DNA from 3 places in the Photobacterium sp. 2_MG-2023 genome. Region 2 is predicted to be linked to each of the others. Evidence: predicted binding sites of a transcription regulator. Region 2 holds the regulator's gene; each other region holds the start of a gene.
The links. The regulator CRP, encoded in region 2, controls carbon source genes, mostly activating them, when cyclic AMP is high. The targets are predictions, from matches to a motif close to TGTGANNNNNNTCACA.

Region 1 (4,239 bases), on a different contig from region 2:
AGTTCTGTCTGGTGCTTGAAGCCATCCCAGTCAGACTCGTCCAGACCGTCTTCGATAGACACGATTGGGTACTGGTTCGCCAGATCCTGCAGGTAGAAGTTAAACTCTTCAGACGTGAAGATTTTGCCTTCGCCTTTCATGTTGTAGTTGCCTGCTTCTTTGTCGTAAAACTCAGAAGCCGCACAGTCCATCGCCAGCGTGACGTCTTTACCCAGTACATAGCCAGCCGCTTCAACAGCTTCTTTGATAGCAGCCAGTGCCGCAGCGTTAGATTCCAGGTTTGGTGCGAAACCACCTTCATCACCAACAGCTGTGCTCAGACCTTTGGCTTTCAGTACTTTTGCCAGGTTATGGAACACTTCAGCACCGATACGCAGACCTTCTTTCAGTGTTTTAGCACCTACTGGCTGGATCATGAATTCCTGGATGTCTACGTTGTTGTCAGCATGCTCACCACCGTTGATGATGTTCATCATTGGCAGAGGCATAGAGAACTTGCCCGGAGTGCCGTTCAGTTCAGCAATGTGCTCGTACAGAGGCATGCCTTTTGCTGCCGCGGCTGCTTTTGCGTTCGCCAGAGAGACAGCCAGGATAGCGTTAGCACCAAACTTAGATTTGTTTTCAGTACCGTCCAGGTCGATCATGATTTGGTCGATGTCCGCTTGGCTTTTCGCGTCTTTACCAACCAGCGCCTGAGCAATAGGACCGTTAACCGCTTCAACGGCTTTCAGTACACCTTTGCCAAGGAAACGAGATTTGTCGCCGTCACGCAGCTCCAGAGCTTCGCGGGAACCCGTTGATGCACCAGATGGTGCCGCAGCCATACCAACAAAACCACCTTCCAGGTGGACTTCAGCTTCCACTGTCGGGTTACCGCGTGAGTCGATGATTTCACGACCCAAAACTTTAACGATCTTAGACATAGTGTTTCCTCTTGCTTTATTTTGATTTAAAAAAGCGAAAAAAAAGCTGCCGCACTCCATGTGCAACAGCTGTTTGTAACTGATTACTCTTCGAACTCACCACGCTGGTGCTGACCAGCCGCTTTGACGAATCCTTCAAACAAAGGATGGCCATCGCGAGGTGTTGAGGTGAACTCAGGGTGGAACTGAGCCGCCACAAACCAAGGGTGATTCGGCACTTCGATAATCTCTACCAACTTCTTGTCAGCAGACAGGCCGGAGATTTTCAGGCCCGCTTCTTTCAGCTGAGGCAGCAGGTTGTTGTTCACTTCGTAACGGTGACGGTGGCGCTCGTGAATTGTTGCACTGCCGTACATTTCACGGGCTTTGCTGCTCTCTTCCAGATGGCACAGCTGAGAGCCCAGGCGCATAGTGCCGCCCAGATCCGACTCTTCTGTGCGCTCTTCAACGTTACCTTCGCTGTCGACCCATTCAGTGATCAGGCCCACCACAGGATACGGTGATTTGGCATCAAATTCCGTTGAGTGTGCACCGCTCAGACCTGCCACGTTCCGCGCAAATTCGATCAGTGCGACTTGCATGCCCAGACAGATGCCCAGATATGGAATTTTGTTTTCACGCGCATATTGCGCTGTCATGATCTTGCCTTCAACACCACGACCACCGAAACCGCCCGGTACCAGAATCGCATCCAGACCTGCAAGCATTTCTACGCCTTTGGATTCAACATCCTGTGAATCTACGTACTTGATGGTCACAGACAAGCGGTTTTTCAGGCCAGCGTGCTTCAGTGCTTCGTTGACTGACTTATATGCATCCGGCAGTTCGGTGTATTTACCGACCATACCGATAGTGACTTCACCGGTAGGATTGGCATCTTCATAGATAACGCGCTCCCACTCGCTCAGATCGGCTTCCGGGGCGGTAATACCAAAGCGCTGACAAACCAGTTCATCCAGACCCTGCGACTTGATCAGCTGAGGGATCTTGTAGATGGAGTCAACGTCTTTCATTGAGATAACAGCTTTTTCCGGCACGTTACAGAACAAGGCAATCTTGGCTCGCTCATTGGCCGGAATCATACGGTCAGAACGGCAGATCAGCACATCCGGCTGAATACCGATAGACAGCAGTTCTTTGACTGAGTGCTGAGTAGGCTTGGTTTTCACTTCGCCGGCCGCGGCCAGGTAAGGCACCAGAGTCAGGTGCATAAACATTGCACGCTCACGGCCCAGCTGCACGCCCAGTTGGCGAATTGCTTCCATAAATGGCAGGGACTCGATATCACCGACCGTACCGCCCACTTCAACGATAGCAACGTCGTGGCCTTCTGCACCGGCAATCACACGCTCTTTGATAGCGTTAGTAATATGAGGGATGACCTGAATGGTCGCACCCAGATAGTCACCGCGACGCTCTTTACGCAGCACGTCTTCATAGACACGGCCAGCAGTAAAGTTGTTGCGCTTGGTCATCTTGGTACGGATAAAACGCTCATAGTGACCAAGGTCAAGGTCGGTCTCTGCACCGTCTTCCGTAACGAATACTTCACCGTGTTGAATCGGGCTCATGGTGCCTGGATCAACGTTAATGTAAGGGTCTAGCTTCATCATGGTCACTTTCAGACCACGGGCCTCTAAGATGGCCGCCAGTGAGGCTGCAGCAATACCTTTACCTAGGGAGGATACAACACCGCCCGTCACAAAAATGTAATTCGTTGTCATGTTTAACCTGGAAGATTGGTGTAGAGGATAAAAAGTATCTGGACGGGAAATTAGTATACCAGACACATTTTATTGCCACAACGTGAAAACTATCACAGTAAACCCAGACGCTTTTTGTTCCAAATCAAGCCCGGTATCCTTGATGAAAAGTCTGCTTACGGGTTAGTGCTCACTTTGATGCTGAAACAGACTTTTCCTTGCGCTTAACATTTTCCCACTCGGCATCCAGCTCATCCAGTGAACATGCGTCAATCGACTTGCCCTGTTCCAGCACACAGCGTTCCACTTCGCGAAACCGGCGTTCGAACTTACGGTTGGCTTTGTGCAAGGCCATTTCCGGTTTCACTTTCAGGTGCCGGCTCAGGTTAACAACAGCAAACAGCAGATCCCCGATCTCCTCTTCGATGCGTTCCTGACTGGGTACCGCCTGATGGGCTTCTTCCATCACTTCATCGATTTCTTCCTGCACTTTGTCAACGACCGGCCCCAGCGTTGGCCAGTCGAAACCCAGCTGGGCGCAGCGTTTCTGGATTTTATCGGCCCGGTTCAGAGCAGGCATTGCCTTAGGGATATTAGCCAGAATACTGTCATCCTGCCCTTTTTCTGCACGCTCTTTGGCCTTTTCCGCTTCCCAGTTCGCATGTATTGCTGCTTCATCGGCGAAATCTTTATCTGCAAAAACATGAGGATGGCGACGAATCAGTTTGTGATTGATCGCGCCGACCACATCATCAAAATCAAACAAGCTTTTTTCTTTCGCCAACTGGCTGTAGAAGATTACCTGAAATAACAAATCGCCCAATTCTTCCTTCACATCATCCCAGCTCTCTTCAGCAATGGCATCTGCCACTTCATAGGCTTCCTCCAGCGTGTGGGGCACGATAGAGGCAAAATCCTGTTTGAGATCCCAGGGGCAACCCCGCTGCGGGTCGCGCAGCTGCGTCATGATGGAAAGTAAGGTGTTGATGGGCTTATCGCTCATGATGGTTATCCTGTGCTCTGTGTCAGGTTGTTATTGGGCACAAAACGGGCCGGAGCCCGTTTTGTCGATAGGATGAGATCAGTGCAGTCGTCTGGCTTCAAAGACATCTTTCACCTGCTCCAGGCGGAGGATCAGTCTGCCCAGACTGTCGAGATCAGTCAGCTCAATATCGAAATCCATGATCGCCATCTGCTTTTTGAAATCGATCCGGCTTTTCACGCCGGCCACTTTGACCTTTTCATTGTGCATGGTGTTGGTCAGATCTTTAATCAGGCCGTTACGCTCAGAAGCGGTTACCCTGACGGTCAGCGTGTAGCGCCCGGCAAAGCTTCCGCCCCAGACAGTATGAATGATCCGCTGCGGCGCCACATGACGCAGTTCTTCCAGCTGTTCACAGTCGCTGCGGTGAACCGAAATCCCCCGCCCCTGTGTCACAAAGCCGACTATGTCATCACCGGGAATGGGCTGGCAGCAACGCGCCAGGTGGGTCATCAGGTTATCCACCCCTTCCACCACCACAGCATCGCGCTGCGGCTTTTTCTGGCTGGCTTTGCTGCCCGCCTCGGTTAAACGCTCCAACAACTGCTGATCTTCTTCTTCAGCCGTGGGC
Region 2 (4,239 bases):
CCGTATTTTCGAAGGGGAACCGCATCATGGAAAGAGTGGAAAAATTGTTTGATGCCCTGTGGCAGGACTTTACTACCCGTCTTTGCCCGTCGGCGGCGCAGGTACACGATCTGCTGACAGAGGAAGAGCCTCTGCAGAATGATCATATTGCGTTGCGTACCTTTAATCTGCCTGGTGTCAGTCTGGATGTTCTGGCTGCACCTTTTATCGCCATTGGCTACAAGCCTTGCGGTATCTATCATTTCGAGCAGAAGAAACTGTACGCGGAGCACTTCGAGCACCCGAATCCGGCTGCCCCGAAAGTGTTTATCAGTGAACTGCTGGTTGGTCAGTGCTCTGCACAACTGCAGAACACGGTGCGTGCGCTGGTAAAGCAGATCCCTGACGGTGCAATGGATGATGCGTCTTTCCTTTATAACGGCCGTTTGTGGGAGCTGGATTTTGCGACCTATGAAATGCTGGCCGCGGAAAGCGAGTATGCCGGCTGGGTGGCCGCTCACGGTTACGGCGCCAATCACTTTACGGTAAGCGTCAATCAGCTGGAGCAGTTCACCGAAGTGGCGGCGGTTAACAGCTTGCTGCGCCACAACGGGTTCAGCATTAATGAAGCCGGCGGCGAAGTGAAAGGCAATCCGGCAGTGATGCTGGAGCAGTCATCCACTATGGCTGACCGTGTTGATGTGTCCTTCACCGACGGTGTTCGCACAATTCCCGGTGGTTTTTATGAGTTTGCCAAGCGCTACCATCAGGCAGACGGGGAACTCTATCCGGGCTTTGTCGAAGCGTCAGCCGACAAAATCTTCGAAAGTACCAATATGTGATTCAGCCTGACTGAAAAACACCTTAAACAGCGGCCTTTTGGTCGCTGTTTTTTTAGGTCAGGCTGTTGGTGTCAGTGCTGCTGATCCAAAGGCAGCACCCAGGCATCGTTGTCACGACTCAGGATCCCGGCGTGCAGACCGGCTTCCTGTTCCAGTAACAGACGGGGTGACTGAAACCCTGTCATTTCCACTGATGCTGTGAGGAAGCGGCCCATAGTGACCACAGGGCGGGTTGGCACCTGGCTGTGCTGCGCATTCGGGGCAAAACGTTCGATATCCATATCGCTGCATCCACATAAAACTGATATGCCAAATGTAGCAATAGGAATGAGGAAGGCAACTGAAAAACTGTGAGGTGACTAGAGGAACACGATGCAAAGCCGGGGGAGGGTGTGCAAATGCAAGAAAAGCCGCACTGGCGGCTTTTCTTATACTCACATTGGCTGCATCACAGCTGAGTGATCAGCGAGTGCCGTAAACCACTATGGTTTTGCCGTGGGCAGAAATCAGGTTCTGCTCTTCCAGCATCTTGAGGATGCGGCCAACGGTTTCACGGGAACAGCCTACGATCTGGCCGATTTCCTGACGGGTGATTTTGATTTGCATGCCGTCCGGGTGGGTCATGGCATCAGGTTGTTTGGCCAGATTCAGCAGTGTCTGGGCAATACGACCGGTAACATCCAGGAACGCCAGGTCGCCAACTTTCTGGCTGGTGACTTGCAGACGACGAGCCATCTGAGCAGACAGTCGCATCAGAATATCCGGGTTGACCTGGATCAGCTGACGGAATTTCTTAAAGGAAATCTCTGCCACTTCACATGGTGTTTTTGCACGAACCCAGGCAGTACGCTCCTGGCCTTCTTCAAACAGGCCAAGCTCACCGATGAAGTCGCCCTGGTTGAGGTAGGACAGAATCATCTCTTTGCCTTCTTCGTCCTTGATAAGAACGGCAACGGAGCCTTTAACGATGTAGTAGAGGGTCTCTGCTTTCTCGCCAGCATGGATCAGTGTACTCTTTGAAGGGTACTTATGAATGTGGCAATGAGAAAGGAACCACTCCAAGGTTGGATCTGTTTGCGGTTTACCTGGAACCATATTACTAACTTCCTCTGCAGTGTGTTGCCCAACAACGTCATTCCTTGAATTGGGGTTGGGTATAACAATATCATTGTTTGCCAACTAGGATATTCAGTCAACGGCTGGGCTGCAAGCGCATGTGAACATTCAGTCCAAGAGTTTAACTTTTTTCGACACGCATTGCTTGATATTGGGTGACGATAAATGCACATTTTGGACGCTTTACTGTGCACATGATCACACAGTTGTGACTTAGTTTTTAAATGCGGGTTTGAGTAGTAAGGAGCATCGCATGCAATCACGTGTTAAATGGGTAGAAGGTTTGACTTTTGTCGGCCAGTCAAACTCTGGCCACAGTGTGGTCATGGACGGCAACGGCGGCAATACGGCACCGAGTCCGATGGAACTGGTGCTGATGGCAGCGGGCGGTTGCAGCTCCGTCGATGTGGTCGACGGCCTGAAAAGTGCCGGCCAGGCCATCACGGCCTGCGAAGCAAACATGACCTCAGAGCGCCGCGAGCAGGCACCGCGTTATTTTACCTCGGTCAATCTGCATTTCGTGGTGACAGGCCATGATCTTGATGAAGCGCTGGTGGCCAAAGCGGTCGGTGATTCGCTGGAAAAATATTGCTCTGTGTGCCTGATGCTGGGCAAAGGTGTCACGCTGACACATTCTTATGAAATCGTCGCCGCTTAATGGTGTTTCGGGAAAGCCGTGCCGGTTTTCCCCCTTATTTTTCGGTGAGTAGTATGATCATCCCCTGGCAAGAATTGGATCCCGAGACACTCGATAATTTGATAGAACACTTTGTTCTGCGCGAAGGTACGGACTATGGCGAACGCGAGCTGAGTCTGGAACAGAAAGTCGCCAGAGTCAGGCAGCAACTGGACAGCGGCGAGGCCGTGATTATGTTCTCTGAACTCCATGAGACGGTTGATATTAAACTGCGCCGTTCACTGAGCGCAGAATAAAGCTGCCATAATGAAAAGCGGCAGCAGAAAACGGAAGCTGACGCCGATGAACGGGCCCGTGAAACTTGACTGCTTTCTCTGGCCCTGTTACTAACTGATTCCGTTAGGATTAACGACAAGGTATGTCATGTCTGCAAAACACCCGATCATTGCAGTAACAGGTTCCTCCGGAGCAGGAACGTCCACCACCTCGGAAGCCTTCCGTAAAATGTTTAACATGTTGAACATTCATGCGGCCTGGCTGGAAGGGGACAGTTTCCACCGGTTCACCCGTCCTGAAATGGATGTGGAGATCCGTAAAGCCAAAGAGCAAGGCCGTCATATCAGTTATTTTGGCCCGCAGGCCAACGACTTTGCTCAGTTGGGCAACTTTTTCCGCCAGTATGGCGAAGACGGCAGCGGCAAGTTTCGCCGTTACCTGCACACCTTTGACGAGGCCGTGCCGTATAACCAGATGCCGGGCACATTCACCCCCTGGCAGGATTTGCCGGAAAATACCGACCTGCTGTTTTATGAAGGGCTTCATGGCGGTGTGGTGGACGGTGATGTCAACGTGGCACAGCATGTGGATCTGCTGATTGGCATGGTGCCTATTGTTAACCTGGAGTGGATTCAGAAAATCGTCCGTGATACCCGGGATCGCGGCCATTCCCGCGAGGCGGTGATGGAGTCCATTGTTCGCTCGATGGATGATTACCTGAATTACATCACGCCACAGTTCTCCCGTACCCATATCAACTTTCAGCGTGTGCCGACGGTGGATACCTCGAACCCTGTCAGTGCCAAAGCGATCCCCAGTCTGGACGAGAGTTTTGTGGTGATCCGTTTTCGCGGCATCAAAAACGTGGATTTTCCGTATCTGCTGGCGATGATTCAGGGATCGTTTATGTCGCGCCACAATACCCTGGTGGTGCCGGGCGGTAAAATGAGCTTTGCGATGGAGCTGATCATGCGGCCACTCATCCAGCAGTTAATTGACACAGGTAAGATAGGTTAATACTGACAAAACAACGCCTGCTTGCAGGCGTTGTTTTGTTATGCCCCCAGTTTGTCCCTGAACCAGGCCGGCACTGTGTGATCCAGCCAGAAGCTCGGCGCCCGCCAACTGCCGCTGATAAATCCTACGTGGCCGCCATGCCGGGTCAGGTGATAGTCAATGTGCGGCGGCAGCGGTTGTCTGGGTATCACGGCCTTGGTCATAAAGGGATCGTCGGCGGCATGAATCACCCGCAACGGCGTCGTGACCAGGGCCAGTTTGCCCAGTCCGCTGCAGCGCAGGTAGTAATCCTCGGCATTGCTGAAACCATGCAAGGGTGCGGTGACGGCATCGTCAAACTGGCGCAGCGAGCGTAGCGATGTAATCTGATCG
Region 3 (4,239 bases), on a different contig from region 2:
AGTAAACTGAGAATTTTTGAGCCCCGCTATACCCGCTTAGTGACATTGGCGATGTCATCAGGCGATGGTTTTGGCTTGTGCATGAAAGATGGTGATTCTCTGTGTCATTTCGGCACCCGGGTCGAAATCACAGATTTTGAACAATTACCTGACGGATTACTGGGCATCACTATACGGGGTATAGAAAAATTCGTTATCAACAATCACTGGCAGGAAAAAGACGGCCTGAGATTTGGCGAGGTCAGTGCGATAAAAAACTGGACACCCAGTTCCACCCGCTTCATCGACAAACCCATTGCCAATAGCCTGGAAGCCTTGTTTGATGAATATCCCGATTACGCCGCGAATTACCCGGATCCCGACTTTACTGACATGGCCTGGGTCTGCCAGCGATGGCTTGAAATCTTGCCATTAGAAACTAATCAAAAACAATGGTTTATGAGCCGGAATGACCATCGTGCAGCGCTGTCTTTCCTGCACAATGTGATAGATGAAGAGCTCAGGCACGACGATATATAGCGCCGCCGTTTAACCTCGCCCCTCGCGGGCTAACCGCTGATCAACCATACGGCGATAAACGGCAGATAACACCTGCCGGATGCCGGAAAGCCCCATCAGCCAGGCCACAGGCCGCATCCACCAGATTTGTTTAAGCAGCAGTATATAGGCATCCATTTCCTTGTGAACCGCCCCGTTGTTGTCCTGAACGTGCAGCTCTCTCAGCGCTTCGTCGGGCACAATGCCCATCGCGGCCAACTCTTCATCTTTACCGGTAATGTCGTACCATTCCACCAGATGCGGATGCTGACCCAGCCAGGATTCATACCATTTCCGGTCGCGGACACAGGTCGGGCAGGCTCCGTCATAAAACACAGTGATTTTGCTTGTTTTCATGAAGGTTCTCCTGATTGCCGGACGCTTACTTTAAGTCTGGCTGATAACGGGTAATAGGCATAAAAAACGCAGCGAACGGGTAGTTTGCTGCGTTTTACCAAAGTTGCATCTGAAAGCGGCTAGCCTTCTTCAGTCAGCTTCACCAGCAGATGGCCATCATACATGGCCTGCTTCACCAGCGCGGCGGCAGGCATGGTCGCCTGGGTATAAAAACTGGTTTCTTCAATACGCAGATCCTGATTGTACACAGGCAAAGACTGGCTCTTTACACACTCAATAATGGCGGGATACAACACCGATTTGGCCTGATTGAATTCGCCGCCGATCAGCACCTTCTCAGGGTTGAACAGATTAACCATAATGGCAATGGCCCGGCCTAAGTGGAAGCCCAGCTCAGTGATCACCTGATATGCCAGCGGATCGCCCTGCACGGCAGCCTCGCAAATGGTTTCGATAGTCAGTTCTTTGCCGTACAATGATGACCCTTCCCCCAAGGCCAGGCGGGATTTCACCTGCTGCCTGACGGCCTGTAAACTGGCTACCGTTTCCAGGCATCCTTTATTGCCGCAATAACAGGGAAGACCATCAGGTTGGATCTGAATATGGCCCAGCTCGCCGATGTTGCCAATCCGGCCCTGTAACACTTTGTTATCCAGAATGATGCCTGCACCCACCCCATGATGAATGGAGATCAGAATAGAATTCGCCACATCTTTGGCATTGCCGAACAATTGCTCGGCCAACGCCCAGGAACGGGTATCGTTGCCGATAAAAACCGGCAGGCCCGTTGCTTCATGAATTGCCGGCCCTAAAGGTAAATCTTTCACTTCATAGTGTGGCATTTGCAGCACCATGCCTTTATCGGAATTCACCAAGCCCGGTAAGGAAACGGCAATGGCGGTAATGCGATCCAGCTGCTTGGCGTGGCGGGCAAAAAAGCTTTCAATTTCACCGAGCAGCTTTTGCAACACATCATTTTGCGCCAGTTCTTCGATATCCTGACGCTCCTCGAACAGTATGTCGCCACCCTGCTCATGCAAGGCAATGGTCAGGTAACCCCGGCCAAGACGAATACCTAAAAATTGCCAGCCATCATTATCGGGTACTAAGCCAATGGCCGGACGGCCGCGATTGCCTGATTCCTGAATTTCAGCTTCTTTGATCAGATGCCCGTCAAACAGCTCACGGGTGATTTTGGTAATACTGGCTGGCGCTAACTGGCTCTTTTTCGACAGCTCGATACGGGAAATAGGCCCATACTGATCGATAAGTTTGTAGACGCTTCCGGCATTGTTTCTTTTGATATGATCGATATGACCGGGTTGAGCGACATACATGCTCTGGATCCTCAAAGGTTAACGAATACGCAAGAAATTGAATTTTTTTACTTTGCGAAGTAATTGTGAAGCCCCTTGTGCCAAGGACGTGAACCCAGTCACGACCAGCCTGTCCCTTTTGGTCTTCGCATTACCGGGCCGGACAAACAAGCAGCATGATTGAAAGATATGTGGCTCTAGAGACAATGACGCAGGGTTCTGACATAATACGCGCCCTTTGAGGTTCAGGGTACCAAAACACCCTTTTTCACGTTAACTTGATTGATTGTTTTGAGGTCAGCCGTGTACAAAATCAATGAAATCTTTGAAACCATCCAGGGTGAAGGTGTTTTCACAGGCGTGCCGGCTATTTTTGTCCGTCTGCAAGTCTGCCCTGTCGGCTGTGCCTGGTGCGACACAAAACAAACCTGGAGTGCCGAGCCTCAGGACGAAGTTAACGTCAGCGCTATGCTTACCAAGCAGGGCGACTCGCCAAGCTGGACGTCTCTGGATGCCGGCGGCATTGTCAACCTACTGATTGAGCAGGGATACACAGCTCGTCATGTCGTAATTACCGGTGGCGAACCTTGTCTGTATGACTTACGCCCGCTGACTGAACAGCTGGAAGCCAACGGCTTTGGCTGCCAGATTGAAACCAGTGGCACTTACGAGGTGCTGGCCACAGACAAGACCTGGGTGACTGTCTCGCCGAAAATTAACATGAAAGGCAAGCTGCCGGTCCTGCCCGGCGCACTGTCACGCGCTAATGAAATCAAGCACCCTGTCGGGACGCAAAAGGATATCGACCAGTTAGATGCGCTGTTAGCCGGCGTGCCGCTGCAGGACAAGGTTACCATCGCCCTGCAGCCCATCAGCCAGAAAACCAGAGCTACCGAACTTTGCATTCAAACCTGTATTGCCCGGAACTGGCGCCTGTCTATCCAGACACATAAATACCTGTCGATTGCCTGATTAAGCTGACACCTCAGCCCCACCTGTTTTCGGTCGTCTCAATTCTTAGATGCTGTCTCAACAGATGAGACGACCCATAGAGTTTTACATTCCCCTGCCCGCCGTTTACCTATACTCAGCCCAAACACCGAAACCAATCCAGCCGCCTATGATCGGCCATGAGATTGGTATAACACGTGCTGCATTGAGTATTCAGGGGAAATGTTATGCGCACCTATCTGAGACTTGGTCTGAGCCTGTTTCTGGCTGGACTGCTTTCTGCGTGCGGTGGCGGCGGAGATGATGCAGGCATTCAACCTGCTGAGCTGCCACCCGTCAAAACCAAATTTACCGTCACTGTCGACTTGCCTGCCGGGTTGATGACAGCACAGCAAAGGCTGAGCTGGAGTCCTGTCAGCCAGGCTTATGCGGCCACACCGGATCTGTATCAGGACAACTTTGCTGTACTGTTTATCAATCAGCAGGGCAAAGTGATGGGTCAGGGTGACATCACCAGTTTTGCGATGACAGACGGTAACTACAGTATTGAAGCTCAGGTGCCACTGCTGCTGCATGGCGTGCTGGTGCTGGATCTCAATGGCGTGCCGCAATTTGCCATCGGCGACGACTTACCGACCAATCTCTTCATGACACCGTTAACGGACACCGAGATCGCCCTGTCCCTGAAAACCACACTCGCCTACCGTGCGTTGATAAAACGCGTCGCCACAGACGGCCATTGGGGCATATTTGGTGAAACTGTCAGTGACCCCAGTAATATCGATGTCCGGGATGCCGGCGATTTCGTTAATGAGCTGGCTGATGAACTGAGTGTCACCCTGATCCCCAAACTGGGGCTCAATGGCGTCAGCCTGAGCAATCTGATGTCGCTCAGCATAGTCAACGACATCCTTGAAGGCATCATGACCCGCAAATACACTGAGCTGACGGCACAAAAAGACGAGATAGCCACCATCTTCAACTCGGGTTTCTGGCGACTGGCCAGCCACAGCTCAAACACCGGCAGCACGCTAGAAGCCGATATGATGGACTACAGCAGCCCGGATACCGCTGACAA

Region 1: the regulator CRP is predicted to act here: its motif matches at 2,729-2,744, upstream of Q4491_RS18505 (CTP synthase).
Region 3: the regulator CRP is predicted to act here: its motif matches at 2,319-2,334, upstream of Q4491_RS07785 (ROK family protein).

Annotation. Positions count from the first base shown of each region.
Region 1 covers NZ_JAUOQQ010000028.1:15,617-19,855, forward strand. The annotation lists gene eno (phosphopyruvate hydratase) at 1-923, opposite strand, end outside; gene Q4491_RS18505 (CTP synthase) at 1,007-2,647, opposite strand; gene mazG (nucleoside triphosphate pyrophosphohydrolase) at 2,817-3,629, opposite strand; gene relA (GTP diphosphokinase) at 3,708-4,239, opposite strand, start outside.
Region 2 covers NZ_JAUOQQ010000004.1:195,664-199,902, forward strand. The annotation lists gene Q4491_RS05535 (DUF1338 domain-containing protein) at 27-821, shown strand; gene Q4491_RS05540 (hypothetical protein) at 893-1,102, opposite strand; gene crp (cAMP-activated global transcriptional regulator CRP) at 1,284-1,916, opposite strand; gene Q4491_RS05550 (OsmC family protein) at 2,191-2,595, shown strand; gene Q4491_RS05555 (YheU family protein) at 2,649-2,870, shown strand; gene Q4491_RS05560 (phosphoribulokinase) at 2,998-3,867, shown strand; gene Q4491_RS05565 (hydrolase) at 3,906-4,239, opposite strand, start outside.
Region 3 covers NZ_JAUOQQ010000007.1:60,025-64,263, reverse strand. The annotation lists gene Q4491_RS07795 (LON peptidase substrate-binding domain-containing protein) at 1-519, shown strand, start outside; gene Q4491_RS07790 (thiol-disulfide oxidoreductase DCC family protein) at 529-894, opposite strand; gene Q4491_RS07785 (ROK family protein) at 1,014-2,231, opposite strand; gene queE (7-carboxy-7-deazaguanine synthase QueE) at 2,514-3,182, shown strand; gene Q4491_RS07775 (hypothetical protein) at 3,389-4,239, shown strand, end outside.